3 regions of the Spartinivicinus marinus genome follow, and region 3 is predicted to be linked to each of the others. Evidence: predicted binding sites of a transcription regulator. Region 3 holds the regulator's gene; each other region holds the start of a gene.
What was found. The regulator FNR, encoded in region 3, switches genes on or off when oxygen is low (the NO sensors DNR and NnrR bind a similar motif). The targets are predictions, from matches to a motif close to TTGATNTANATCAA.

Region 1: ubiU (ubiquinone anaerobic biosynthesis protein UbiU) is a predicted target of FNR. The motif match lies at 8,855-8,868, and genes of this name have one in related genera.
Region 2: OQE68_RS03670 (nitrate/nitrite transporter) is a predicted target of FNR. The motif match lies at 8,481-8,494, and genes of this name have one in related genera.

Annotation. Positions count from the first base shown of each region.
Region 1 is NZ_JAPJZK010000001.1:739,899-750,263, forward strand. It holds gene OQE68_RS03605 (substrate-binding periplasmic protein) at 53-544, shown strand; gene OQE68_RS03610 (tetratricopeptide repeat-containing response regulator) at 1,341-3,020, shown strand; gene OQE68_RS03615 (hypothetical protein) at 3,047-4,837, opposite strand; gene OQE68_RS03620 (ribonucleoside triphosphate reductase) at 5,104-6,822, shown strand; gene nrdD (anaerobic ribonucleoside-triphosphate reductase) at 6,833-7,006, shown strand; gene OQE68_RS03630 (anaerobic ribonucleoside-triphosphate reductase activating protein) at 7,065-7,757, shown strand; gene ubiT (ubiquinone anaerobic biosynthesis accessory factor UbiT) at 7,729-8,238, opposite strand; gene OQE68_RS03640 (STAS domain-containing protein) at 8,483-8,794, shown strand; gene ubiU (ubiquinone anaerobic biosynthesis protein UbiU) at 9,016-10,011, shown strand; gene OQE68_RS03650 (U32 family peptidase) at 10,110-10,365, shown strand, end outside.
Region 2 is NZ_JAPJZK010000001.1:752,697-763,061, reverse strand. It holds gene narH (nitrate reductase subunit beta) at 1-1,333, opposite strand, end outside; gene OQE68_RS03680 (nitrate reductase subunit alpha) at 1,361-5,137, opposite strand; gene OQE68_RS03675 (MFS transporter) at 5,478-7,145, opposite strand; gene OQE68_RS03670 (nitrate/nitrite transporter) at 7,158-8,423, opposite strand; gene OQE68_RS03665 (type IV pili methyl-accepting chemotaxis transducer N-terminal domain-containing protein) at 8,795-10,365, shown strand, end outside.
Region 3 is NZ_JAPJZK010000001.1:6,344,675-6,355,039, forward strand. It holds gene ccoP (cytochrome-c oxidase, cbb3-type subunit III) at 1-820, shown strand, start outside; gene ccoG (cytochrome c oxidase accessory protein CcoG) at 1,012-2,439, shown strand; gene OQE68_RS27885 (FixH family protein) at 2,445-3,017, shown strand; gene OQE68_RS27890 (heavy metal translocating P-type ATPase) at 3,035-5,500, shown strand; gene ccoS (cbb3-type cytochrome oxidase assembly protein CcoS) at 5,500-5,733, shown strand; gene OQE68_RS27900 (sulfite exporter TauE/SafE family protein) at 5,730-6,434, shown strand; gene hemN (oxygen-independent coproporphyrinogen III oxidase) at 6,505-7,893, shown strand; gene fnr (fumarate/nitrate reduction transcriptional regulator Fnr) at 8,000-8,752, shown strand; gene OQE68_RS27915 (adenine phosphoribosyltransferase) at 8,805-9,347, shown strand; gene OQE68_RS27920 (hypothetical protein) at 9,766-10,263, shown strand.

The sequences.
Region 1 (10,365 bases), 5.6 Mb from region 3:
AGAAAGAGAGCAGGATTTCTATTACTCAAACGCTATATTTGAAGGGCCTTATATGATATGGCACCTAAAGGCCCTATCCTTTGACTGGTCTAATGTCAGTGACTTACAGCCCTATAAAGTAGGTGGCCTTATTGGTGCTAATTATGGCGATGCATTTCAACAAGCTGAGTCTGAGGGAAAATTAATAGTTGAAAGAACCCCAACTGAGCCCCCCAATTTTATGAAATTACTTCAAGGGCGTATTCAACTCTACCCCCTCGATAGAGAGGTAGGCTATTCAATTTTAAGAAAGTTCTACCAGCCTGAACAAACCAGAAAAATTGTATACCACCCTACACCACTTATTAACCCAAGATATTACTTATTAATTAATAAAAAAACAAAAAAGGCTAAAGATTTAATAGCTACATTCAATTCTGGATTAGATCGATTAAGAAAGAATGGTCGCCATGAAGAACTATTTAACCTGTCAAGAAAAGGATACTTCAATCTAGAAAACCAACGCGACAACACAGTTCAGAAAGAACAAATAACAACTTTATAGATAAATGTAAAAATATGTAAACAATCAAGATTCGCGTTGAGTTTATTTATGATTCATATTATTATTCAACCGTTCAACTATAAATAGTTTTTCATTATTAGTATCATGCGGATCATATACAGTGAATAGGCGTTTTTTGGAAGCGATTGGCTTTGTAATACTCTTCAATATATTACTTGGGCTAATAGTTAGGTTAGTCACATTAATTGTTGACGTAAATATTATTGGTGCCATATTGACTGCCTCAAGTGTAGTTGCTTCAATCTATTTGCTGATCAACTACGAATCACTATTGAAAAATCTGGTCGAAGAGTAATTTTCTGAAGAAAGCTAATTTTTAAGACATACTGTTAATAAGTAATTCTCTAGGAATCCATATAGAGCCAAACTTGAAGCCTGGATGATTTAATTAAAACACAAAGCACTCCGAACCACGGACAAATCTGGTGTATGACAAGCATACCAGTACCTTGTAACTTTCCATTAAATCATTATTTCCAACAACTTCGATGGGTTGACACTCCCTGTTACAACAACTATAGAGCATAAGTTATATATGCGGAGTTTCATGGGAAGTCGTTACTCGATGCAGCCCCTAAAAACCATTCCTATTGGGTACACTAAGTATCTGATTTTCATGATACAAACTGGTTATCGATCAGACAAAGGCTAATCTGCTTTTTACACTATGAATATATAGCTAAGTTAATCCTCCAATCAATATTCAAATTGTAAAAAAACAACTAAAATAGTATATAAATATTATGCTTTAGCTTAGAGATGAAGGGCATAAAATATGGATTTTTTTGAAACCATTACTACAACGCCTGAAGTTACTACTACAACAAATATTTTTAGTAAGAAGAAGTTACTGATTGTCGATGACTTTGAAAGTTTCCGATTATCACTTAAAAGAATGATGGTAGATATCGGCATCAGCTCAATAGACATGGTTCAGAATGGAAAGCTAGCCATCGCATCCTGCAGTCAACAGCCATATGATATAATAATCTGTGACTTTAACTTAGGTGAAGGAAAAAATGGTCAGCAGGTATTAGAAGAGCTAAGGCATCTCAAATTACTAAAACCTAATAGTATTTTTATTATGGTTACAGCTGAAACTACCAAGGAAATGGTCATGGGTGCACTTGAGTGCCAACCCGATGCGTATCTATCAAAGCCTATCAATCAAGCTGTATTAAAAAAGCGCCTAGAAAATCTTGTAAAACAATCAGAAAAACTAGCTCCAGTTAAACAACTGATTACTAAAAAAGCATATAAGCAAGCAATTGAAAAGTGCAAAGATGCATTAAAAAATGAAAACCGATTTAGTCATTGGTATGAGAAACAACTCTGCGAGCTATTTATTTTAACAGAGCAGTATGATGAAGCTAAAAATCTTTGCAATAGTATTTTAGCAGCTAGAACTGCAGATTGGCCACACCAAATGTTAGGCCAAGTAAATCAAATTCTTGGCAACAGTGACCAAGCGATAAAGAATTATGAAGCACTTTTCAAAATAAATCCAAATGCGGTTGCTGCATATGATGAAATTGCCGATGTTTATCTCTCCAAAGGTGATACAGAAAAAGCCCAGAAGGCTATTCAACAGGCAACGAATATTTCACCAAATACAATGGCAAGACAACAAAAACTTGGCAAAATTAGTCGTGAGATTGGTGATTTAGATGTCGCTGTCAATGCTTTTAGATATACTATAGAGTTAGGTAAGAATTCTTGTTTTGATTGCGCAGATAATTATGTAGAACTAGCAAGCTCGTTAGTCGACTTATCAGAAGAAAGTGACTCTATTGATAAACAAAAAGCCCTTAGTGAAACATCTGAATTATTTAAAAAAGTTAACAAACGATTTACTTTAGATATTAACACCTCAATAAAAATAGACTTAACCAAAGCCAGGACCTTATATTTCCAGAAAAATAAAAATGCATCTAACGAGATTATCGAAAAGATCAATTCCGTTTACAATGACCAGAATAATCAATTATCAGCAGATACAAAATTTGAAATAGGTAAAACATTTTTCGTATGTAATCACAAAGATGTTGCAGAAACAATTCTCTTCCAACTAGTAGAGGAAAAATCAGATGATAAAATATTTGTTAACAAAATATTAGCCTTTCTTGATGAACCTGTTAGTCAGAAAAATAAAAATGAAGCAGCTATAGCAAACAAAGAAGGGATCCATTTATATGAGCAAAAAGAGTATCAAAAAGCCATAGAACAATTTCAACAAGCACTTGAACATTCACCAAGGAACCCAGGCCTGAACCTGAACTTAATTCAAGCCTGTTTATACTTATTACAAGAAAAATTCAGCCTTAAATGGCTGGATTTATGCGAGCAATCATTATTTAATGTAAAACATTTAAGAGAGCACCACCCACAATATGCTCGATATCAAAAGTTAGCCAAGCCTGTAGAGCAATGGAAAAGAAAAGCTCAAAAAGCATAATGTGTAGAACTGATTAATAACCAGTTCTACACATTGTTAAATACGCTACTAAGCCGTTCTGTTAACCGATTAAATACCCCCGTAACACTCTTTTTACTTGGATGGGTTGTAAAATTCCTCACACTACCTTCTGCTAAGCCTAATTGGTTAGCAAGTAGTTTCTCTAAAGACTTTCGTTTCAGCATAATAAAACCAAACCGGATAGCAGATTTATTTTTTAGTTTATTAAAAATCTTTAATAACCGATCCGCTAGCTCAACCCGAAATAGCAGGGCGTTGTTATCAAGCTGCAGCTGTTTTCCTTCATCGGCTAAGAGCTGATTCAATTTATCAGCCTGTTCATGCATAATTTTAATACTAGCAATAATATCATTTTTCCTATTGTAGTGAATAGTTTGATCCCAATCAGAAGAGCGTGCAACAAAGGCCCACCACCTTGCCCTGACTTTCTGGAAAAATAGTTTTACCTTCCCAGACTGACTAGTATCTGTAGGCATATAGTCATTCCAACTCACTCGATGATTTTCCAACCGCTCGACTAGTTGAATGGCTTCACCCACATCAGAAACTGCCTTATAGCCAGATAATTTAGGTGTTAAATCATCAACAGCAGCAACAAACAGCTCTAACTGAATAACATAGCTTTGATAGTGTTTAAGTTGTTCCCGCAGCTGTTCTATACCATCTTTAGTCGCCAAATGGGTATGCGGCTGCTTCAATAATTCCTGGCATTTATTAAGGTCCACCTTTAAATTATCGAATTTGCGAGTCTTATAATCAATAACATGATTACTAAAGTGGTTATCCGCCTTAGTAGCAATTTGTTGTATTGACTGCTCAAACAAGCCTCCCCGACTCAACATAACGACCTGTTTTTGGCAAGCTTCTAAGCGTTCAAATAATTGGCTAAGTAACTTTTTATCATGCTCAATCACTTCGGCCGCTCGTGTCGTATTTGCTCTAATCCTATATTTACCTCGATGCTGTTTTATTTCATTAATAGGCTCAAAGGGATTATCATGAGTTTTAAATAAAACTCGATAGGCTCTAGTCGTGCGGTTTTTTTCAGAGCCTAATACATCAATATATTTGGTAAATATATCAGCTATCTTTTGATCATTCGGTTCAAGCAAACTTTGAATTAAAGTTGACTTATTTGAGTTGTGGGCTTGTTCTTCTGCAATTGCACCATTACCCACTAATATATTTAAGTAATTAGCCAAACTTTGTGCTGTTTGTGGAAAAGGCTCCTTTATACAAACTCTGCCATCTTCAATCTCTAGAACACCAGCACTAGGCATTTGCTCCTTTATTTGTGTTTGTATCTTATTGAAAACAGACAGGTGTTTAGGCGATGCCCATTTACCATTAACAGGCCGCTGCTCATTACCGGTTTTCGAAAAATAACTCACTGGATCTTTAGGTAACCGCCTTAACTTTGCTTTAATTTCCCATTTACCATAGGATAATATATATTTACTGAGTGATCGCTCAAGATAGTTTTTGATTAACTGCCGCTCATCATCATCAATGACTACACCATTATCCTCTAGGCTATTACCCTCTAGAGTATTATTCACGAGCTGGTGTACAGCACGGCTAGAAGCAATAAGCTCACTGCTGGTCACCGGCTTAGCCATCGTTTGTGGCTGATAATCAAGCTGCTGATGATTAAATAATTGTTGTGCAGCTATAGACTCACTCAATCTAACAACATTTCCATGCCCAGCTAGCGGAGCAGCATGTTCTACGGAAAAATTATCGGCTCTACTACCTACATCATGTGTATCTGGGTTACATCCAATAGGATATGTCATGGCTTACTTCCCATACCAATAACAGATACCCTCATCATAACCAATTATAGTAAGTACTAATCTACTAAAAAAGGCTGTTCTATTTTATATCCTTTCCTTACTTGTTTTAGAGTGATCAATTTTTAAACTTTAAGCACCAGCCACCAGTCTTGTAATGCAACTCACCAAGTATTGACTCAGATCAAGCACAATAAATAGTATAAAACACCATAAAGACATACTATATATAGTATACATCACTCATTGTTTAGTAGTTAGAAACCATCATGTTGAGTACAAATACTGTCGAATCACTACCGCTCCTAGATATACGCAACACTTATCAGGAGTACTTAACCAAGCAAGACTGGCGGATTAAGGCCAATGCCAACCAAGGTTATTCCCTAGGCGGTCTTATTTTAAACACATCAGGTAAAATGACAGCCCACTACTGGCTACATTGCCTTTACCCTGAAGCAGTAAGAAATGCTCACGTTAATGCTGACTTTCATATTCATGATCTGGATATGCTGGGGGGGTATTGTGCTGGTTGGTCATTACGCCAACTGTTGTATGAAGGATTTAATGGAGTAGCAGGCAAGGTAGAGTCAGCTCCACCCAAACACTTATCTGCAGCATTGGGGCAAATTGTTAATTTTTTAGGCACCTTGCAAAACGAATGGGCTGGCGCTCAAGCTTTCAGTTCTTTTGATACTTACCTCGCACCATACATTCGCAAAGATCAAGTCAACTATCAACAAGTAAAACAGTTAATCCAAGAATTTATTTATAACCTTAATATCCCTTCCCGCTGGGGTACCCAGACACCTTTCACAAACCTAACATTTGATTGGACCTGTCCTGTCGATTTACAAGAGCAAGTCCCTGTTATAGCAGGTGAAGAACAGCCTTTTAGCTACGGCAAACTCACAAAAGAAATGGCCATGATCAATCAGGCATTTATTGAAGTAATGACTGAAGGTGATGCTAAAGGACGTGTTTTTACCTTCCCTATTCCTACCTACAATATTACACCTGACTTTGATTGGGAGTCAGAAAATATTGATCGCTTGTTTGAGATGACCGCTCGATATGGACTGCCTTATTTTCAAAACTTTTTAAACTCAGACCTACAGCCTCATATGGTACGCTCAATGTGCTGCCGACTACAGCTCGATGTACGTGAACTATTGAAGCGAGGCAATGGACTATTTGGTTCTGCCGAACAAACTGGCTCTCTAGGCGTGGTTACTATTAATTGTGCTCGTTTAGGCTATCTACACCAAGGCAATAAACAAGCGTTATTTGAACAGCTAGATTATTTATTAAATTTAGCAAAAGACAGTTTAGAAATTAAACGTAACGTTGTTCAACAGTTAATGGATGAAGGATTATACCCCTACACTAAGCGCTATTTAGGCACTCTTCGTAATCACTTCTCGACCATTGGAGTTAATGGCATCAATGAAATGATTCTAAACTTTAGTGATAACCAAGAGGATATTACTACCAGTAAAGGGCAACAGCTTGCTCTAGAATTACTCAACCATATCAAGGAGAAGATAGTTGCATTTCAAGAAGAAACCGGCCAATTATACAATTTAGAAGCAACTCCCGCCGAAGGAACCGCATACCGATTTGCCAAAGAAGATAAAAAAAGATTTTCTAACATCATCCAATGTGGGACTACTGACTCCCCATACTATACCAACTCAAGCCAATTACCTGTTGGATATACTGATGACCCATTTTTAGCACTAGAGCTACAGGAAAAATTACAACGTACTTACACAGGGGGAACTGTCCTCCACCTTTATATGGCAGAACCTATTTCAAGCAGTGTCAGTTGTCGTAAGCTTGTTAAAGCTGCCTTGAGCAACTTCAAAGTACCATATATCACAATTACTCCTACATTCTCTATTTGTCCTGTTCATGGTTATTTGGCAGGCGAACACGAGTTTTGTCCAAAATGCGATGAAGCAATTCTTGCTAATGAGGTTGAATAAAGAAAAAATTATGGCTAAGCAAATATTAACAAACCACCCAAAAAGACAACGCTGTGAAGTCTGGACCCGAGTCATGGGCTACCATAGACCAACTTCTGCTTTTAACCCCGGTAAACTGGCTGAGCATAATGATAGACAGTTTTTCACTGAGTCTACATCTGCAAAGCGAATAGCAGCTACTTAAAACCAACCATAAAAGCCAGGGACGGTCTTGTTCTTTATTTGTTTACTAGGCAGTTTATATGAGAGAAATACAAATAGGTGGCATAACTCCCCTCACCACCATTGATTTTCCTGATCATTTAGCAACAGTACTATATTGTCAGGGCTGCAATTTACGCTGCCAGTATTGTCATAACCCTGAGCTGATCAAGATTACCTCTGGGCAATATGCTTGGCAGAGTATTCAACAATTTCTAAAACGTAGAACGGGTCTAGTCGAAGCGGTTGTTTTTAGTGGTGGAGAGCCCTTAATTCAGAATAATTTAGTAGAAGCTATTCAGTGGTGTAAACAACAAGGCTTTAAAGTCGGTATTCATACCAGTGGCAGCATACCTAAACGATTTACCTCTATAATATCATTAGTCGACTGGATAGGCTTTGACTTTAAATCACCTCCTCACTTAGCTACTACTATTACAGGGAGTAAAGTCTATTATCAAAAATGTATGACAAGTCTAACCCAGCTAATAGAGTCCAAGGTATCCTACGAAATCAGAACAACTATCAACTACCAACTCATAAAGCCTGATGACTTGCTCATAATGGCAAAGGTTTTAGCCTCACATGAAGTCAAGCAATGGGTACTACAACCCTTTAAATCGGGTAATATTTTAAATACAGCTCTAAATCAACAATCCAACTACTATGACTTAGAGCTGCTATTACCTGAAATCAAACGATATATTATTGATACTCAGATTCGCTCTTACTAAATAATGAAATGTATTCAGCTCCACATCGAATAGATAAATTAATTATAGGTGGTAACACATCAAGCTCTATATTATCCAATAAGTTTTTAACCTGTAGTCCTAGCTCTGTGTCCCCCCCTATCGTTAACTGGCGTTGAAAAAATAAGGTATCAGGGTCTTCCTTTCGTGCAGCTAACAATATAAAACTATTTAAGTTTCCTTCTATCGTCACATCAGCCAAACCATTTTTATTAATGAGTATTTCATTTTTTTCATTACAACCAAATAACCAGCTAATATTTAAATCAGTAATAGCTACTTTTAACCAGGAACCTTGTAAAAATTCACAATCACCATCTGCTAATGCTTCACTAAAAATTTGTTGCAATAAGCGGCTAAGCAACTTCTTCTGTAAAGCAAAAGGCATATAAACTAGAGGCTTTGCTATTAATTTTGGTACAGCAGGCAACAGCTTTTGTTTATCAGGCAAGCTAACAATCATAGCAGCTATACTCATTTTAAGGGTTAATCGAAACTGAGTAGTATCTACTATATAACAAGTTATCGTCTTGATATAAGTCAACTCTAATAATAATCGTCCCCCTACTTATACAGCTTATACAGCTTATACAGCCAACATACTGTTATTTTTCTTCATATATGTTTCATTGAGTTTTTAAACACACCATCATGAGTGAACTATAATTAACAACAACTTATTAAAACCGATAGAATAAAGACAAGTTATGGATAATTTTGGAACAGATATTAAAACAGAAGCAACTGACAATCAGCTTACTATTTTTATCGGAAAAAACTTCACACGAGAAGTTGTGCAAGCATTTAAAGAAGCTTACTTAAATGCTAAAGATAAAGTTCATACTTATATTATTGACTTTCAGAAAACGGACTATATGGACAGCTCTGCAATAGCCGTGATGATGTGTATGAAACAAGACTTAAGTACAAAAAATATACATTTAGTACATTGCAATAACTTTATATATAAAACACTACAATTAGTACAATTCGATAAGGTATTTACAATTAAACGCTAGCTTGTTAAATGTGACATTATATCTACCCCATTAGTGTTTACTCATCAATAGTCGCCCCCCTTGATACAAGTCAAGCTTGTCAGTCACTCGCTTTGTTACTCTTACAATATTTGAACTTATTAACTATCAATCATACCCACTTACTTATAGCGATCACTTTTAGAAGCTAGATACTTTGATTCGTAAGCAGTACACAGGGTATAGCAATGAGGACTTGATATATGGAGTTGGTCTGCCCCGCGGGAAGTTTACCAGCCCTTAAAGCTGCAGTGGATAATGGTGCAGATGCTGTTTATATAGGCTTTAAAGATGACACTAACGCACGTCATTTTGCTGGCCTCAACTTCAATGATAAAAAGGCCACTCAAGCATTAGAGTACGCAATCAATAAAGGGGTAAAAGTATTTGTAGCTATCAATACCTACCCTCAACCAGCAGGATGGGCACGTTGGCAAAAGGCTGTTGATCTTGCTGTAGATTTAGGTGTCAATGCCCTCATTTGTGCTGATCTCAGTGTTCTTGATTATGCACATAATACCTACCCTACTCTCAACTTACATTTGTCAGTGCAAGGTTCTGCAACTAACTATGAAGCATTGAAGTTCTATCAGCAGCATTTTGCAATTAAACGGGCTGTGTTACCACGCGTATTATCTTTAAAACAAGTTCAGCAGGTTGCCACAAAGTCGCCTGTAGACTTAGAAGTATTTGCCTTTGGTTCGCTCTGTATTATGGCAGAAGGTCGTTGCCACTTATCCTCGTACCTAACAGACCAATCACCCAACACCTGTGGTGTCTGCTCTCCTGCCAGTTTTGTTCGCTGGCAAGAATCCAACGAAGGACTAGAGTCACGATTAAATGATATATTAATTGACAAATTCCAACCAAATGAAAAAGCGGGTTATCCCACTCTTTGTAAAGGCCGCTTTGAGGTAGCAGGCACAGTCTATAATGCTATTGAAGAACCCACTAGTCTTAATACCATAGCACTTATTCCCCAATTATCAGCGATAGGCATTAAAGCAGTTAAAATTGAAGGCCGTCAACGCAGCCCTGCTTATGTCGCTCAAGTCGTCAGTACTTGGCGACAAGCATTAAATTGTTACAAGGCAGATCCTAACAACTTTATAGTGAAACCTCACTGGCAAAACGAGCTTGCTAAGGTTTCAGAAGGTACGCAAACAACGTTAGGCGCATACTCAAGACCCTGGCAGTGATACTCTTCACAGATGGATTTTAGACTTAGTTATTTTCGCTGTGAATATTTTTGTAATTTGCCCTATACCCTAAAATAAGTCATGAATGGTATAAAGTAATGAAGTTATCTCTTGGCCCTATTTTATACTTTTGGCCTAAACAACAGGTTTATGATTTTTACCAAAATATTATAGATACACCGGTTGACATTGTATACCTGGGAGAAACTGTTTGTAGCAAACGTCGAGAATTAAATACAGATGACTGGCTTGAACTAGCGCAGCAATTAGCCAGTTCAGGTAAAGAAGTGGTACTTTCAACTCTGGCGCTTATTTCAGCAGAATCAGAGTTAAACAGTTTACGGCGTCTTTGCC
Region 2 (10,365 bases), 5.6 Mb from region 3:
AGCGGTACATGTCTTCTACCTGAGCAATGGTTAAGCCGACTTCATCCAGCACGGCTTGATCAACTTGTTGGTCAACAATTTGACTACGCTTGAATGCTCGCATTGCCAGTAAACGTTTTAATGCAAGTAAAACAGGCTTATCATCACCGGCAGTCAGCATATTGGATAAATAACGAACGGGAATTCTCAGGCTAGCAACATCTGGAATGATTCCATTCATGCCAACATGGCCGGCTTCTGCAGCATGTTGAATTGGACTTAATGGTGGAACATACCAAACCATGGGTAGAGTGCGATACTCTGGGTGTAAAGGTAAGGCCAGTTTCCAATCAACCGCTAATTTATAAACAGGAGATTGCTGTGCAGCTTCTAATACAGAGTCTTCAATACCATCAAGCTTTGCTTGTTTAATAACGTCTGGATCAAATGGATCTAAGAAAATATCCAGCTGTTTTTGGTAAAGGTCTTGTTCTAAAGGTGTACTGGCCGCTTCTTTAATTTTATCGGCATCATAAAGTAAAACACCTAAATAACGAATCCGACCTACACAGGTTTCAGAGCAGACAGTTGGCATGCCTGATTCAATACGTGGGTAGCAGAAAATACATTTTTCTGATTTACCGCTTTTCCAATTGAAATAGATTTTTTTATAAGGGCAGCCAGAAATACACATCCGCCAACCACGACACTTGTCCTGGTCTATTAAAACAATGCCATCTTCTTCCCGTTTATAAATGGCACCAGAAGGACAGGAGGCAACACAGGCTGGGTTCAGACAATGCTCGCAGAGCCTGGGCAAATACATCATGAAAGTATTTTCGTACTGCCCGTATATATCCTTTTGAATGTTATCGAAGTTTTTATCTTTTGAGCGCTTTCTAAATTCAGTGCCTAAAATCTCTTCCCAGTTAGGTCCCCACTCGATTTTTTCCATGCGCTCGCCACTAATTAAAGACCTGGGGCGAGCAGTCGGTTGATGGTTACCTAATGGCGCTGTATGCAGATGTTGATAGTCAAAATCAAAAGGTTCGTAATAATCATCAATTTCGGGTAAATCAGGGTTGGCAAAAATATTCGCGAGAATACGAAATTTACCACCGATTTTAGGTTCAATGGTGCCGTCAGCTTTACGATTCCAACCACCTTTCCATTTTTCCTGATTTTCCCATTCTTTAGGGTAGCCAACGCCTGGCTTGGTTTCGACGTTATTAAACCAGGCGTATTCCATGCCTTCCCGAGAGGTCCAAACATTTTTACAAGTAATTGAACAGGTATGGCAGCCAATACATTTATCCAGATTTAATACCATACCAACTTGTGCGCGTATTTTCATTTTAGGCTCTCCTCACACATCTTCAGGCTATGGTTGTTCAGCTATATCGTTATTGGAAAGAGGTTGTGGTAACTCATGACCTGATGGGCCATCCAACCAATCGACTTTTGCCATTTTTCTAACCACCACAAATTCATCACGGTTACAACCAACAGTGCCGTAATAGTTAAAACCATAAGCTTGTTGTGCATAGCCACCAATCATATGGGTTGGTTTGAGTACCACCCGAGTCACTGAGTTATGGTGTCCACCACGCGTGCCAGTTACTTCAGAGCCAGGTACATTCACAATTCGTTCTTGGGCGTGATACATCATCACCATGCCTTGTTTTACCCGTTGAGAAACCACTGCTCGACAGGCAATAGCACCATTGGCATTAAATATCTCTACCCAATCGTTATCTTCGATGCCAGCTTCAGTTGCATCTAATTCACTCAACCAAATAATCGGACCGCCACGATTTAGAGTGAGCATAATTAAATTGTCAGAGTAGGTGCTGTGGATCCCCCATTTTTGGTGAGGGGTAATCCAGTTTAGAACAATTTCTTTATTGCCATTGGTGTGTTTGCCTTTTACAAAGTCGACCGTTTTGGTACAGATTGGCGGCCGATAAGAAACCATTTGTTCACCAAAGGCTTGCATCCATAAATGGTCTTGGTAAAACTGTTGCCGGCCAGTAATGGTTCGCCAAGGGATTAATTCATGAACATTGGTATAACCTGCGTTATAACTCACATGCTCAGACTCTAAGCCAGACCAGGTAGGAGAAGAAATAATTTTTCTGGGTTGAGCTTGTACATCCCTAAAGCGAATTTTTTCTTCATGCTTGGGCTCAGCTAAGTGTTTATGATTACGTCCGGTGAATTGACCAAGGGCATCCCAGGCTTTTACTGCCACATTACCATTGGTTTCTGGGGCTAAGCTTAAAATCACTTCTGCAGCATCAACTGCCGTATTAATTTGTGGTTGTCCTTTGCTGACACCTTCTTCATTAACACTGTAATTTAGCTGTCGAAGTAGCTCGACTTCTTCATCGGTATTCCAGCTAATCCCTTTACCGCCATTACCAGTTTTTTCTAACAAAGGACCAAGTGAAGTGAATTTTTTATAGGTATTGGGATAATCTCGTTCAACCACCATCATATTAGGGGCTGTTTTTCCTGGAATCAGATCACACTCGCCTTTTTTCCAGTCTTTCACCTCAAAAGGTTGGGAAAGTTCTCCGGGAGTGTCGTGGAGCATCGGTACGGTAACAATATCTTTTTCTACCCCCAGTTCGCCTTCTGCGACTTGAGAGAAAACTTTTGCGATTCCTTTATATATGTCCCAATCGGAGCGTGCCTCCCAGGCAGGGTCAACCGCCTTTGATAAAGGGTGAATAAAGGGATGCATATCGGAGGTATTTAAATCATCCTTTTCATACCAAGTTGCGGTGGGTAAGACGATATCGGAATATAAGGCAGTTGAAGACATCCGGAAATCAAGCGTTGTTACCAAATCCAATTTGCCTTCAACACCTTGTTTTTCAAAGTCGATTTCTTTAGGGATAATGCCATCACGAGTCGCATTGTCTTCATTTAATACGCCATTTTTGGTGCCTAATAAATACTTCAGCATATATTCATGGCCTTTACCGGAAGAGCCCAGTAAATTAGAACGCCATACAAATAGACAGCGAGGAAAGTTATTTGGATTATCAGGTTGTTCCGCAGCAAAACGAATGTTGCCAGATTTTAGCTGTTCCACTAAGTAGTCTTTTGGATCTTTGCCCGCTTGTTCGGCTTCTTTAGTTATTTCCAGCGGGTTTTTATTTAATTGTGGAGCGCTCGGTAACCAGCCCATCCGTTCTGACTTAATGTTGTAATCCAACATATGTTCTGGCCATTGGCTGTGATCAACTAATGGAGAAAGTACTTCGTGGATACTGACTTTTTCGTGACGCCACTGTGAACTGTGATTATAGAAAAAAGAAGTGGAGTTCATATGGCGAGGAGGGCGGCTCCAATCTAAGCCAAAGGCGAGTGGCTGCCAGCCTGTTTGTGGACGTAATTTTTCCTGACCCACATAATGTGCCCAGCCTCCGCCAGTTTGACCAACACAACCACACATAATCAGCATGTTAATCAAACTACGATAATTCATATCCATGTGATACCAGTGGTTCATGGCGGCGCCAACAATGACCATTGACCGGCCTTTGGTTTTATCGGCGTTATCTGCAAATTCCCTTGCCACCTGAATAACTTTTTCCCGTGAAACACCAGTGATTTTTTCTTGCCAGGCTGGGGTAAAAGGAATGTCATCATCGTAACTGGCAGCAACATTTTCACCACCCAATCCACGGTCAATACCATAATTGGCAATGGTTAAATCAAAGACAGTAGCCACTTTGGCTTTTTTGCCATTAGCGAGTTTAATTTCTTTATAGGGTAGTTTGCGTGCTAGTACTTCATCATGCTCGCAGTAGTTCCAATATTCATTGCTTTCGTCAGCAGCAAAATGGGGGAAGGCAACATCAACTGTTTTCTTTGGACCATCGATAAGAGAAAGCTGCAGTTTAACCTCTTTTCCTGATTTGCCCTCTTTATTTTCTATATTCCATTTGCCTTGTTCACCCCAGCGATAGCCAATGCTACCCTGTGGCGAAACGAGCTCATTAGTATTTTCGTCGTAAGCAATGGTTTTCCATTCAGGATTATTATCCTGGCCTAAGTTGCCCGTTAAATCTGATGCTCTTACAAAGCGAGTGGGCTTTAGGGTTTTACCTTCGTGCTCTTCTAATAAGACCAACATGGGCATGTCAGAATAACGACGAACATAATCAGTAAAATATTCGCTGGGTTTTTCTAGATGAAATTCTTTTAAAATAACATGACCAAAAGCCATCCCTAATGCTGCGTCAGTCCCTTGTTTGGGGTTTAACCAGATATCGGTTAATTTAGCTACCTCAGAATAGTCTGGGGTAATACTAACGGTTTTGGCACCTTTATAACGGACTTCAGTAAAGAAGTGAGCATCAGGGGTACGGGTTTGTGGTACGTTGGAACCCCAGGCAATAATATAATTAGAGTTATACCAATCAGCCGATTCAGGTACGTCAGTTTGTTCTCCCCAAGTCATTGGTGATGATGGAGGCAAATCACAATACCAGTCGTAGAAGCTCATGCAAACCCCACCAATTAGTGATAGGTAACGTGAGCCCGCTGCATAAGAGACCATTGACATAGCAGGAATAGGGGAGAAGCCAATAATACGATCAGGGCCATATTTTTTGGCTGTATGAACATTGGCCGCAGCAATAATTTCGTTGACTTCATCCCAGGATGAACGAACAAACCCACCCATACCCCGTTTAGTTTTATATTGTTTGGTTTTTTCTGGGTCTGAAACAATGGACTCCCATGCTGCTACAGGTGATTGATTTTTTCTTGCTTCTCGCCATAGTTTTAATAGTGGTTTGCGTACTTTTGGGTATTTAAGGCGGTTAGCACTATAAATATACCAACTAAAGCTTGCTCCTCTGGGGCAACCACGTGGTTCGTGATTAGGTAAATCGGGGCGAGTTCTTGGGTAATCAGTTTGTTGGGTTTCCCAAGTGACCAATCCATCTTTTACATAAATTTTCCAGCTACAAGAGCCAGTACAATTTACGCCGTGAGTGGAACGAACGATTTTATCATGTTGCCAACGACGGCGATAACTGTTTTCCCAGGCACGGCTTTCATTGGTTGTTTCACCATGTCCTTCAGAAAATTCACCGATTTTTTTCTTAAAGAACTGTAGTCTATCAAGTAAGAGACTCATTTTATTATCTCCATAGTAGCCAAACTTATTTCTACTATTCAGGCATTCACAATTATGGTTAACGTCTTGATCTGCTTTTTAGCCACTCTTATTTCAAAAGAGCACAGAAAGCTAATTTAGTGTTTGATATGGTATAACAGGCTATTCTTCCTCCGCTCTTGAAGGGCCATCCTTGGCCTATCAAGAGCTAAAGCGATATCCATATCGCAGTTACAGAATACCCTATCACCTCATATCCATTAACGTTTGCGCTATCTTCAGGTGAAGGGATAAGAATACTATTTAATTTATTTACTGCTGTTTTCATAAGGTTAACCATAAATATCATCTATGTACTGTCTTATGGGTTTTTATGCTCAGCACCTGGTCGCAGATAAAACCACCAGTTAACCAAAATGCATAAGCCATAAAAAGCTGCAAAACCATATAATGCATATTCAGGGGTGGTTGCTTTAATTTGCTCACCAAATACTTTGGGAATATAAAATGCGCCATAAGCCGCCACTGCAGAAGTCCAACCTAAAACGGGGCCAGCTTGTTCCTTATTAAATACCATTGCAATGGTTCGGAAGGTGGAGCCATTACCAATACCTGTCGCAGCAAATAACACTAAGAATAGTAGAAAGAATGGAACAAAGTATTCTTCTGGTGTGGCAGAGGCATAAGCGGCTTTCATATAATAGGCAACCCCTATTGCACTGAGCACCATCACAACCGATACAACTTGGGTAACGAAAGCGCCGCCGACCTTGTCAGCAATCCAACCACCTACAGGACGAATTAAGGCACCAATAAAAGGCCCCATCCAGGCATACATTAATGCAGAAGGGCCATTTGGGTTAACTGTATCGTGGGTTAAAATACCATCGGCACCTGCAACATGGGAGTAACCAAAAATCACTTTAATCGCTAATGGAAAGGCTGCAGAAAATCCAATAAAAGAACCAAAGGTCATGGTGTAGATAACACTCATTACCCAAGTATGTTGATGACCAAAAATTTGATATTGGCGGGTTAAGCTTTGCTTGATGTCCCCTGGAAATAATTTTAGTAGAAATACAGTTGAAGCAATAACAATAACCAGCACAATTTCTTTTGGCACATTAAAGCCGGAGCCATTAGCACTTTCTGGCAATATTAACCATAAACCAACAGTGGCAGTAATGAAGCCTACTAACAGCATGCAAGTGATAATCGAAAAAGCTTTAAATGGTGAGCCAATATCAGGTGATACTTCAGGGGTGCGAATGTTATTCATTCCAAACCAACCAGCAAAGGCTAGTGGAATTAAGAATAATAGCCAAACAAACCCAGCATTTTGAATCCAGGTTTCAGACCCGGAAGGGATTTTGCCGATTAGTGTGCCAGAGGTATTTTGCAGGGTCATTGAATCACCACCTAAAGCACCAAAGACGCCAAACGTCATCATTAATGGTACTAGGATTTGCATGGTAGTCACACCAAAATTACCTAAACCTGCATTTAGGCCCAAGGCTAACCCTTGCACTTTTTTAGGGAAAAAGTAGCTGATATTAGACATGGAGGAAGCAAAGTTACCACCACCAAATCCTGATAATAAAGCTAGCAGTTGAAATACCCAAAGTGGCGTGTCTTGGGATTGTAATGCTATCCCTGTACCTAAAGCGGGTAACATTAATAGAGCTGTAGTGAAAAAGATGGTATTACGTCCACCTGCTAAACGGATAAAAAAGCTGGAAGGAATACGTAATGTAGCGCCGGTTAAACCAGCAATGGCCATTAAAGTAAATAGTTCTGATTTTGCAAAGGGAAACCCTAAATTTAGCATTTGTACCGTAATGATGCCCCAGTATAACCATACGGCAAAACCGCACAATAAACTGGGAATGGAAATCCATAAGTTTCTATTGGCAATTTTTTTGCCAGTAGATTCCCAAAACTCTGTATTTTCAACATCCCAGTTAGTAATGTCTGCGCTTTTAGAAGCAGCAACTGGGGGAGGGTTGGATGTATGAGTAGTCTCTGACATGTCGTGCTCCTATTAATAAACACTCTCGTCTAGTTCTAAACCTTCTGCTTTGCGTAGCTTGCGAATAGCAATATTCATTAAAATCATGCAGATGGCGACAATGGCAAACAACACCATAAAGCAGGAGCTGCGTACCCCGATCCAATCATTTGCTATGCCGAAAATAATAGGCAGGGTGAAACCACCTAGGCCGCCAAGAACGCCTACCATGCCGCCGACTGACCCCATATTGGCTGGATAATAATCGTGGATAATGCGATAGACAGATGCTTTACCAATACCTTGGGCGATACCAATAAGGAACACTAAAATTGTAAATACCCAGATATTAAGGCCCACTTTAAAGTGTACATCTCCCTCAATACCGTGAATAATCATGGTAGTTTGAGGGTAAGATACAAAGAATAAGCAAATTAATGATACCCAGAAAACTGCCCAGTTAATTGAGCGGGCACCAAACTTATCAGATAACCAACCACCTAAAGCTCTGATAACACCAGAGGGTAAGGTAAATAACATGGTGATAAAGGAAGCTGTTTTTAAATCTAATTCGTATTCACCGACATAATATTTGGGTAGCCATAGTGCTAAGGCTACAAACCCCCCAAAAACAAAATAGTAGTAAAGACCAAACCGCCAAACTCTAATTTCTTTTAATGGGGCTAGCTGAGCGGCTAAAGAAATATGTTTACCTGATTTTTTCCGTTCTTCATGAGCCGGGTCATTAAAAGTGAAAAACCAAAAAATGATGGCCATGATGACCATTGCAATAGAGTAAATTTGAGGTACTGCCCGCCAGCCTAAAGCAACTACAATCATCGGAGCAACCAAGTTGGTAATAGCTGCACCGGCATTACCAGCGCCAAATATTCCCATTGCAGTGCCTTGACGCTCTTTTTCAAACCAGGCTGAGGTATAAGCGATACCAATTGCAAAAGAGCCACCTGCTAAGCCAACAAATAAACCAATGACAAGGTATTGCCAATATTCAGAGGCAAAAGCTAAACCATAAGTTGGTATGGCAACCAATAACATGTGAATAAAAAAGACAATCCGGCCACCAAAGCGGTCAGTCATTATTCCTAGAGGTAAACGGGTAATTGAGCCAGTAAGTATAGGAGTAGCGACTAAAATACCAAACTCAGTATCTGATAAATTCAACTCCTGTTTGATTTTTATTCCGATGATAGAGAACATGGTCCATACAGCAAAGTTTGCTGCAAAGGCCACGGTGTTCATGGAAAGGACTGACCATTGCTTTTGGGTATGGCTAAGCATTTTAACCTCCTTTACGACGACATACCCTGAAGTTAGGTGAGGTTAATGAAAGCTGAGTTGACCAGGGTCAATAGTTGTTCTGGTAGAAAGTTGTCTAACTAGGGAGTATACCTCTTTAGAGGTATGGTGATAAATTGGTATAACCTACTGATAAATAAGAATTTTTTTGTTTTCCTGGAAAAATAATGAAGAAAAACAGCAATGTGTGTTCTTAAGAGGTACTATTGCCAAAAGAGGGGTGATTTAATTCTTATTGTTAGTAAATATAAATCATTCTCACTATGTTTTAAAAGCTGAAAATTTAGGTTATTTGGAAAGAGTATACTTGAGCTTAATTCTGATTAAGAATAAAGCTATATTAGAATATAGTTATGGTTGAAAAAAAACATTATAGCTTATTGACGCGAGTAGGAGTGGCTTTCGCTGCTGTGGTTACGCTTGGGCTGGTGAGTATGATTAGCTCAGTCATTATTGCTGATTCAGCAGAAGGTGACAGTTATGCTATTAATTTAGCTGGCTCATTGCGAATGCAAAGTTATCGGATAGTAGCGTTGTTGCAAAGAAAAGAGCAGCCATCAACTGTAAAACAGGCTATTAATGATTTTGAGCAGCGATTATCAAACCCCATATTGCAGCATGTTGTGTCCAGTCAGTTGGACCAGCAAGTCAATGTTAGCTATCGAGAGGTTGTCAATCGTTGGCAGAGTTTAAAGCCACAGTTATTGGATAATTTTACCAAAGACATTGACTTCGTTCATTTACAGCAAGTGGATAAGTTCGTTAATGAGATTAATGAACTGGTGAAACATATTGAGGTGGCCTCAGAGACTAAAATTTATACTTTGCGTGCGATTCAAGTTGTTACTTTATTTTTGACTTTACTCGTCATTTTTATCGCGATGTATAATTTACATGCACGGTTGATGGTGCCTTTGAAAGAGTTGGTACAAACGGCAAGTGTTATACGGGATGGAGGATTTAACCAGCGCTCATCTTATCAAAGTGCTGATGAGTTAGGTTTGCTTAGTAATACATTTAATCAGATGTTGGATCATCTTACTCAGCTTAATAGCGAGTTAGAAAAGCGAGTAGAGCAGAAGACAGCGACATTACAAAGAACAAATAGAGTCTTAGAAACACTTTACGAAACCAGTCGTTGGCTAAATGATTTTCCACAAGAATTCCAAACCAGTATTATCAGATGTTTAAAGCGTTTACAGCAATTAACGGAGTTAAAACGAATTTCTGTTTGTTTGAAGCTGGATGATAGCGAGCCATTCAACCAAATTTTATCTTCAGATCAAATTAAACGACCACCATTTTGTCAGTTTCCAGATTGTGAAGGCTGTAAAGAAAGGCGAGAGATTCAGGGCGACTTAAAACAGTCTCAGTTAATGTCTTTGGATATTAAAAATCAAGTAGGTAAATATGGAGAGCTTTTAATAGAAAACGAAATAAATACACCAATTACAGACTGGCAACTACAGCTATTACAGGCATTTGCTGATATGGTTGCGACAGCCTGTAATCATAACCAGTTTATTGAACAAAAAGCACGACTGGCGATGATGAGTGAACGTGCTGTTATTGCCAGGGAATTACATGATTCATTAGCGCAATCTCTATCCTATCAAAAATTACAAGTTGCTCGGTTAAGAAAGTTATTACAGTCTGAAGCCAATACAGATGTATTAGAAAAAACAATAAATGAAGTTCAGCAAGGACTAAATGCTGCATATCGACATTTACGAGAATTACTCAGTACTTTTCGCTTGAAAATAGATGCCCCCGGGCTTGAGCAAGCATTAAAAGGAACAGTAGAAGAGTTTCAACAACAAACTCATATACGATTACATTTAGACTATAGATTGCAGCAGTTTCGTTTAACTGCACATGAGGAGATCCATTGCTTACAAATTGCGAGAGAGGCTTTATTAAATGC
Region 3 (10,365 bases):
TGGTATCGAAGAATACGACAACCCCTTACCTAGCTGGTGGTTTAATCTATTTATTGCCACCATCGTATTTGCTGCCTTATATTTAATCCTTTACCCAGGATTATGGAAAGGTGCTTGGGGGTTAGTGACCTACTCTAAAGAAGACGGCTTTGAGTTTAGATCAGATCGTCTTGAGGAAGGTGACTATGGCTGGACAGCACGCGGACAGCTAAAACGCGAAGAAGCAAAAGCGGATGCCCAGTATGGCAAGTTATTTGAAGACTACGCCAAGCTGCCCATTGAAGAAGTAGCGAAAATCCCTAAGGCAGTTGCCACTGGACAGCGGATTTTTGCCAGCAACTGCGCTATATGTCATGGCTCAGATGCCAAAGGGGCTTATGGATACCCTAACTTAACCGATAATGATTGGATTCATGGTGGTAACCCTGAGCAAATCAAAACCACTATCCTGGGTGGTAAAAACGGTCTTATGCCTGCTTGGGGAGCATTATTAACACCAGATCAAATCAAGCATACGGCCAGTTATGTACGTAGCTTAGCAAGCTTAAACGTATCAGCCAGTTCAGAAGAACTTGCCCAAGGCGAAAAAACCTTCCAAGCTCAGTGCGCCGTTTGTCATGGTAATGATGGCAAAGGTAAAGCTGAAGTAGGTGCACCTAACTTAACAGACGATGTTTGGTTGTATGGTTCACGCCAAATTCAAGTAGAATATACCTTACGAAATGGTCGGAACGGTGTAATGCCTGCTTGGGAAAAAATACTTGGCCCTGATAAGGTTCATGTAGTGTCGGCCTATATATATAGCCTATCACACAAATAATAAACCCTTTGAATGACCAGCCATATAGCTGGTCATTTGCTTTAATCTACTCATTAATTGCAATTGACATTGTTTAGCCGTTCTCTGCCATTACTATAGTCTCTCTATAATTAATGAGGGTGTTGCAAAAGTTCATGAATTCAGTCGTTTTAGCTTTGCTACAACCTCTAATTAGTTACCGGTAATACCTGATGAGCACCTCTCCTATAAAAGAAGTCAAACCGGACGATCCAGAATTAATCGAAGTTATCGATCTCTACCAAAAGCGCGACAAAATTTATACTCGGGCCTTTAAGGGTATATACCGCAACTTCCGTATAATTGGCGGAGCTGTTTTATTTATTCTCTATTTTGGTACTGTATGGCTACCCTGGGGAGACCGACAAGCCATTTTATTTGATTTGCCTGCTCGTCAGTTTCATATCTTTGGGATCACCTTCTGGCCCCAAGACTTGATGCTTCTGTCTGCCTTACTGATTATCTGTGCCTTTGGTTTATTTTTTATCACTGTACTTGCTGGCCGGATCTGGTGTGGCTACACCTGCCCACAAAGTGTATTTACCTGGGTATTTATGTGGGCTGAAAAAATCACTGAAGGTGACCGCAATAAGCGGATGAAACTCGACAAAACTGAGATGGGTTTTAATAAGTTTCGACGCAAGTTTCTGAAACACACTATCTGGCTTTTCGTCTCCTTAGCCACTGGCATTACTTTTGTTGGCTATTTCACCCCCATTAATGAGCTGGTAGCAGACCTTGCCTATGGTGCTGCAAACCCCTGGGCTTATTTTTGGGTAGCCTTTTTTGCCTTAGCGACCTATGGCAACGCAGGCTGGTTACGTGAGCAAGTGTGTATCTATATGTGCCCTTATGCTCGCTTTCAGAGTGTGATGTTTGATGAAAACACCTTAATTGTTTCCTATGATCCTCATCGAGGCGAAAGCCGTGGGCCAAGAAAACGCGGCAGCGACTATCAAGCCAAAGGGTTGGGTGACTGTATTGATTGCCAAATGTGTGTCCAGGTTTGTCCTACCGGAATCGATATTCGTGACGGTTTGCAATATGAATGTATAGGTTGTGCAGCTTGTATTGATGCCTGTGACAACATTATGGAAAAAATGAATTACCCTAAAGGGTTAATTCGCTATACCACAGAAAATAGCCTGGCAGGAAAAGCTACCAAAATCCTCCGCCCCAGTTTAATAGGCTATTTATCTGCTTTATTAATTGTTAGTGGTTTTTTCAGCTATACCCTTCTAACCCGAGTACCTGTCACGCTGGAAATTTCCCGCGACCGTAACACGCTTTATAATGAGACCAGCCGCGGTACTATTGAAAATGTCTATATGCTCAAGATTGGCAATATGGACCAGCATGACCATCCATTTAAAATCACTATCAGTGGTGTACCTGGAATGAAGCTCACGGAAGACACAGAAGTCGTTGTACCTACTGGTGAAGTAAAAATGGTACCTGTACGACTGGAGTTAAGCCCTGATAAAATTACCAGCCGGAATATGACTTTTCACTTTAAAGTGGTTTCACAAGATGGAGAACATTTGGCTGCCACTCAGGAAAGTCGTTTTATCGCCCCCACTGACCCCGTTAGATTGAAGTAATGACTATGCAGACCTCAGAGCAAACCGTAAAACAGACAGTAAACCCTTGGTATAAAGAGTTTTGGTTTTGGTTTGTCATGGCAATTCCTATGCTGGCAATTGCCTCAGGTATTGCGATGATTACGGTTTCAATCAATGGGGCAGACACCTTAGTGCGGGATAATTATTACAAAGATGGCCTGGCCATCCGTAATGACTTATCCCGTGATTATAAAGCCAAAGATTTACAGCTGGTTGCCACTATTAAGGTTGATAATTTAACCGGGGATATCACGGTTAAACTCGCTGGTAATTTAGCTCAATTCCCTACCAGGCTCAGTTTAAGCTTGATATCACCCACTATTCCTGATGATGACCAATCCCTGCTGATGCAGCATATTGCTAAAGGTCATTATGTTGGGCAGCTAAAACAGCAGGTAAAAGGGAAACGCTACATTCAACTGGAAACCATTCCTGCTGAACGGGATAAATATACAGATAATGACTGGCGGTTGATTTCTGATTGGTACCTAAGTAATGAACAGGAGTCCATCAGCTTAGGCAACAATACTGCCTCCGCCACCACTGAAGCTAGTTAACGGGCTGGTATCTTGCTGTGACCCAACTCACTGGCTGCTTTCATTGTGGTACGCCTATTCCTGCAGGCTCTGCCACCTTTTTTGCGACTGTTGCTGGTGAGCAACAGCCTATGTGTTGCCCTGCCTGCCAAACCGTGGCAGAAGCCATTGATCAAGGCGGCCTAAATCAGTATTACCAATATCGCACCAACAAAGCGGCAAAAGCCGAGGCAGCTTCCCAGCAATTTCAAGTGTATGATGAACCTGCCTTGCAGGATACCTTTGTTAAAACCCAGTCAAATGGGGATAAAACAGCATTACTACTGTTAGAAAATATCCATTGTGCTGCCTGCATTTGGTTAATTGAGCAGCACTTGCAACAATTCCCAGCGGTTAAGCAGGCAGCCGTCAACTTTACCCAACATCAACTCCAGCTCTGCTGGGACGCTAACATTATGCCATTAAGTGAGTTGATGGCAGCACTCCAGCAGATTGGCTACCCACCGCTCCCTTTTCACCCGAATCAACAGCAAAACCTGATGGCCAAACAGCGCCATAAAATGGTACGCCAGCTAGCTGTAGCTGGGATTGGCGCTATGCAAGTGATGATGTATGCAGTTGCCCTCTATGCTGGTGCCTTGCAAGGCATTGCGGAACAGCATCAGTGGTTTTTGCGCTGGGTTAGTTTCATTGTAGCCACACCAGTGGTGTTTTATGCTGCTAAGCCGTTTTTTCAAACAGCCTGGCGAGATATCCGTATTCGCCAGCTGAGTATGGATGTTCCCATTGCCCTAGCCATTGGCGGTGCTTATTCAGCCAGTAGTTGGGCCATGCTGACCAATAGCGGAGAAGTCTACTTTGACTCAGTCTGTATGTTTACCTTCTTCTTGCTGTTGGGCCGGTTTGTAGAATTTAACACTCGCCAACGCGCTCACCTGAGTAGCTCTCGGCTGAATCAGCTATTGCCTGATCAGGTGACTATTCTCTCTAAGGGCAAAGAAGCTGTTATCCCCTTAACCCTTCTCAAGCCCGCTGACATTATCCTGGTCAAGCCTGGTGCGACAATACCGGCTGATGGCACTATTTTGGCTGGGCAAACCACGATTAATGAAGCAGCCCTCACCGGCGAGTTTTTACCTGAACCACGCCAGGCTGGTGATCAGGTGATTGCTGGCAGCATCAATGTTGACCAGCCCGTTCAAGTGCAAGTCACTCATACGGGTCTCGATACTCAACTGGCCTGTATCGAGCAATTGCTAAACCAGGCCCAACAAGACAAACCACCCATTGCCTTACTGGCAAATAAAGTTGCCCATTATTTTGTGGCAAGCGTACTGGTTATTGCAACTCTGGTATTTTTTAGCTGGTGGTGGCTAGCACCAGAAGATGCGTTATGGGTTACCTTATCAGTGTTAGTCGTTACCTGCCCTTGCGCTTTGTCATTGGCAACCCCCACAGCATTAACTGCTGCGACCTATGCTTTACAACAACAAGGCTTTCTAATCACCAAAGGGCACTTGCTAGAAGGCTTAACCACCATCAGCCATATTGTGTTTGATAAAACCGGTACACTCACCACTGGACAGTTCAGTCTCACCCAGATGGTACCCATAGCAGCAATCAAGACTGATCAAGCCATGGCCTTAGCTGCTGCGTTAGAAATACACTCAGAACACCCTATAGCAAAGGCCTTTCCAGCCTCTTCTGCCTACCAAGCAGTCGATATTACAAACACGCCAGGCCAAGGCATCAGTGGCACAATTGATGGTACTGACTATCGAATGGGTATTGCTAGTTATGCCTGGCCTACAGAGAAAGTTACTCCTCCTTCCAGCCATGGCCATTGGCTACTACTGGCAGATGATCAGCAGCCTATTGCCTGGTTTGAAGTCAATGATAGTTTGCGAGAAGAGGTTATTGATACTGTCACAGCTTTACAGCGACATGGTTTCAAGCTCTCTTTGTTGACAGGTGATCGCTCAGCACAGGCCAGCATTACTGCCCAGGCTTTAACTATCCACAACCTTAAGCAAGGGGCTTCTCCTGAAGATAAACTGGCTTACATCAAGGCCTTACAAGACCAAGGGGATAAAGTGCTCATGGTGGGCGATGGTGTAAACGATGCTCCCGTATTAGCCGCTGCGGATGTTTCGGTTGCTATGGGTTCTGCCACCGACTTAGCAAAAACCCATGCTGATGGGATTTTGCTAAATGGTAAACTTGCCACATTACTGACTGCCTTAACTAAAGCACAAAAAACCCGGCAAATTATTCGGGGTAATTTAATCTGGTCGCTAACTTATAATGTGGTAGCACTGCCCTTGGCAGCACTAGGCATGATTCCCCCCTGGGCGGCTGCTATTGGAATGACCAGCAGCTCTCTAGTTGTGGTACTGAATGCGCTTAGACTGAATGCCCAGCAAGTCAATCAAGCTCAGCCTGATACAACAGCTAAGTTCACATGGAATAGTCAGCAACCCCACCAAAATACCACAGGCGTCTGATGATGGAGTCAATTTACCTACTAATTCCCATTGCCCTGATTTTTGTTGCTATTGGGGTGTGGATTTTTTTCTGGGCGGTGGATAGTGGCCAATTTGATGATTTAGAAAGTCCCGCTCACAGTATTTTATTTGATGATGAATCCAAACCATCTCCTCAAAAACAAACGAAAAACCAGTCAGCACCTACTGATAAACAAAACTCATCTGTTCCTGATACTGATAAACCACAATGAGCATTGAACTAAGTCAACTAATCAGTGCTTTTTTATTGGGCTTACTGGGTGGTGCTCACTGCTTGGGGATGTGTGGTGGAATCATGGCAGCAATCAGCCTTCACTTGCCTGAGCAAAAAAAACTACCTGTACTACTCAGTTATAATACCGGCCGCATTACCAGCTATACCCTAGCAGGCATGTTAGTAGGCAGTTTAGGCTGGTCAATTCAGCAGCTGGGGCCTGCAGCAAACCAAGGGCTCCGCTGGTTAGCTGGCATTTTATTGATTTTAATGGCCTGCTATATCGCTAACTGGTGGAAAGCACTGACGTGGCTAGAAAAAGCGGGACAGCATCTGTGGCGCTATATTCAACCATTAACCAAACCTTTTTTACCCGCAACTAACAGTAAACAAGGCTTTTGTTTAGGCATTTTATGGGGCTGGCTGCCTTGTGGGCTTATTTACAGCGCCCTAACCTGGTCTGCTGCCAGTGGCAATACACTTGATGGCGGACTGCTGATGCTGGGATTTGGTTTAGGAACACTGCCTACGGTATTAGCCACTGGCTTTTTCGCTGATACGCTAAAGCAATTTGTTGCCCACCACCTCACCCGCACAGTGGCAGCGATCATTATGATTGGTTTCGGTATATGGACGATTCCTGGCCCTCACCAAGCGCTGTTAATGCCAAACCATGAGAATCATGCTCATCATCATTGACCCATGTCAATTCTTTTCCAGACCACCGCTTTACACTGTTAATCTGTATCAACAGTGACAGGCCAAGTTTATGTTAGGACCTTTGAAGTGGCAGTCCTCGCTTATCGAACGATATAATCAGCAAGGCCCACGTTATACCTCATACCCTACTGCCGTTGAGTTTTCAGAATCGTTTGAGCCTGACCACTATCAACAAGCTTTAACAAAACTCAAACAGCAGCAAACACCGCTGTCACTTTATGTACACATCCCGTTTTGCGCTAGTGTTTGTTATTACTGTGGCTGCAATAAAATAATTACCAAAAATCGGCAAAAAGCCCTGCCTTATCTAACGGTATTGGAAAAAGAAATCCAGCTTGTCTCTCAACAGTTAGACTGTAAGCCTGTGGTTGAACAACTACACTGGGGAGGTGGTACCCCTACCTTTTTGACCCATGAGCAAACTACCCAATTGTTTACGCTGCTGGAGCAGCACTTTCAATTGGTGGATGATATTGACGGAGACTATTCAATTGAAATAGACCCACGAGAAGCTGACTGGCCAACCATGGGATTATTACGCTCCTTGGGGTTTAATCGTATTAGCTTAGGTATTCAGGATTTTAATCCAGTTGTACAAAAAGCGGTTAATCGCGTTCAATCAGAAGCTGAAACAGAAGCTATTTTTGAAGCAGCCAGGGCATTATTATTTAAATCCATTAATGTGGATTTAATTTATGGATTACCTTTTCAAACCACTGCCAGTTTTTTAGAAACCCTTGATAAAGTCATTGCGCTCTCACCCGACCGGCTATCTATTTTCAATTACGCTCATTTACCCCATCGGTTTAAGCCTCAAAGAAGGATTAAAGCCAGCGACTTACCTTCTGCTCCAGAAAAGCTCAGTATTTTACAACACAGTATTGATCGGCTACAGGCAGCTGGCTACCACTATATTGGCATGGATCACTTTGCTTTACCTGATGACAAACTGGCTACCGCTCAAGCAAAAGGCGAATTACATCGTAATTTCCAAGGCTATACCACCCATGGCCATTGTGACTTAATTGGGTTTGGCGTCTCTTCAATTAGCCAGATTAATGATATTTATTGCCAAAACCACACTGCACTTGATGACTATATTCAGTCAATCGAAAATAATCAGCTACCCATTAAACGTGGTATTCAATTAAATCAGGATGATTTACTTAGACGAGGTATTATTCAACAGCTAATCTGTCACTTTCAGGTAGATTTAGCCAAGTATTGCCAACCTTTCGGTATAAACTGGCACGTTTATTTCCAGAAAGAAATTATGCAACTCATGCCAATGGTTGAAGATAAGCTCATCACCCTAACTGATAGCAAGTTAATCATCACCAATAATGGAAGGCTGTTAGCCAGAAATATCTGTATGGTGTTTGATCGATATCTAGCAAGCAAACAATCATCAGAGAATTTATTTTCTAAAGTTATTTAATACTAAAAACTTTCGCTTGTTGCTAACTGGGTCACCCCCTACAATAATCACAATGTACCCGTTAGCCTAAATTAACAATTTTTGCGTTCGAGGCCTCAGCGTAACAATGATTGCCAAAGTAAAACCTATCAACCAAGTCGCTTGCAAAGATTGCATTCTAAGCACCCTTTGTCTGCCTATTGCCTTAAAAGTAGAAGATATTGATACGCTAGACAGCATCATTAAACGAGGCAAACCATTACGCAAAGGCGAGCACCTATTTTTCCAAGGTGACACATTCAGCTCTATCTATGCCGTTCGTTCGGGTGCCTTAAAAACCTACACCACCACTGATGATGGTGTTGAACAAATTACTGGCTTCCAACTGCCAAGTGAATTAGTTGGGTTAAGTGGTATTGATGACGAGCATTACCCCGTATCAGCCCAAGCGGTAGAAACCACTATGGTTTGTGAAATCCCCTTCGAACGACTGGATGAACTTGCCAGTACCCTGCCCGAGCTCCGTCGTAAATTAATGCAAATCATGAGCAAAGAAATTCGCGAAGATCAGCAAATGATGTTGTTGCTCAGTAAGAAAAATGCCGATGAACGTATTGCAACCTTTCTCTTAAATTTAGCTGCCCGCTTCCGTCGCCGTGGCTTTTCTTCTCAGGCTTTCAGACTCCCCATGTCTCGCAATGAGATGGGTAATTATTTGGGACTTGCGGTAGAAACGGTTAGCCGTGTCTTCACGCGCTTCCAAAAAAATGGCTTAATCGACGCGAATGGCAAGGAAGTCCTGATCAAAGATTCCATGACTATTTGCTCTTTAGCTGGAGGCAAACCTGTTAACCAAGCCAACGACTCATTAACAGGCTAGCCCTTCCCTAGCTGGGGAGAGCATCGATAAACCATTATTTGGAAAACTAATAATGATATTTGACGAATATTATATAAAGTCATTAATTCGTAATGTTCCTGACTGGCCCAGCCCTGGTGTAATGTTTCGTGATATTACGCCCTTATTTAAATCACCAAAAGCCCAACGCATGGTAGTTGATAGCTTCATTCAACGTTATGTAGATGCCGACTTTACCCATATTGGCGCCATGGAAGCCCGAGGTTTTTTACTTGGCTCAGTCATTTCCTATGAGTTGAATAAACCACTAGTGTTATTTCGAAAACAAGGCAAACTACCGGCGAAAACCATTGCAGAAGAATATGACATCGAATACGGAAAAGCAGTACTAGAAATACAACATGATGCCTTTGAAAGTGGTGCAAGCATCCTACTCGTGGATGACTTGATTGCCACAGGAGGCACTTTACTTGCTGCAGCAACTTTAACCCGACAGTTAGGGGGTAGTATTTATGAAGCAGCGGCTATTATTGACTTGCCAGATTTAGGTGGTAGCCAAAAGCTTCAAGACTCAGATATTCCCGTTTATACACTTTGTGCCTTTGCTAAAGATTAGTCAGTGTTAACTACTTCTGATCGCACCCCTCAAAGGGTGCGCCAGTCATCTAAGAATAAACCCGCTAGTTTCACCGTCATTTAAATGACAACACTGTCAGCTATTTGATCACTTCCCAACTATCTTTTTCATCTTACTCAACAAACATCGGACAGGTTAACAAGCAAAAGTGCTTTTTCCACTACTGCTAACTCCATACTTCACAGCATTTTCCTTACTAAATACTTTTTAACTTTTTCCAAGTAAAGCAAGCCGTTAAGTTGCGTATTTCAGTCTACACTAACCATAAAATAGGATTGTATTCAAGATAAGTCATTTTTTTGCAACGAATAAAAGGAATGCCAATAGCAGTAAAGGCCCATACTGGTCAAAAAAATGCATTAAAAACAATAAACGTAGGGAAAATGAGAGTTGAATAATGGGCATTTGTGCAGAAGAGCTAAGACATTATGTCGTTCAACCCACTTTAAAGCAATTGCAAATCAAGCATTGCTTAGCAGAAAACTTGCTAATGGGGACAGCTGCTCAGGAAAGTGGGCTTGGCTTCTACCTACGCCCTAAAAAACACCACTCCTATGGCATTTATTGCATTACTCCCCTGATGCATAGAAATATATGGGATAAATATTTGGTTCAACTACCAGAACTGGCAAGTCAGGTCAGGGGATTAGCTAGCCAACATGAATTTTTGGAAAATCCCCACCAAGAATTAGCTACTAATCTCAGTTATGCAACAGCTATTGCTTGGATGGTTTACCAGCGTGTCCCGAATTTTCCGACTAAAGGTGATCCTGCCAATTTAGGGCTATTGGGAAAATGCTGGCGCCGTTATTACCATGGTAAACCCCAGGCCTCACTAGACGACTTTATCCATAATTACCATCAATATATTCTGGGTAGACCTCAAGCCGCCTGATAGTTCAATATAGCACTTGCTTATGTTAAATATTGCAACAGGCTAACAATAGAGTCTGTTGTTTTGATTTATATGTATTTGCTTACTACTTAACTCTCTAAG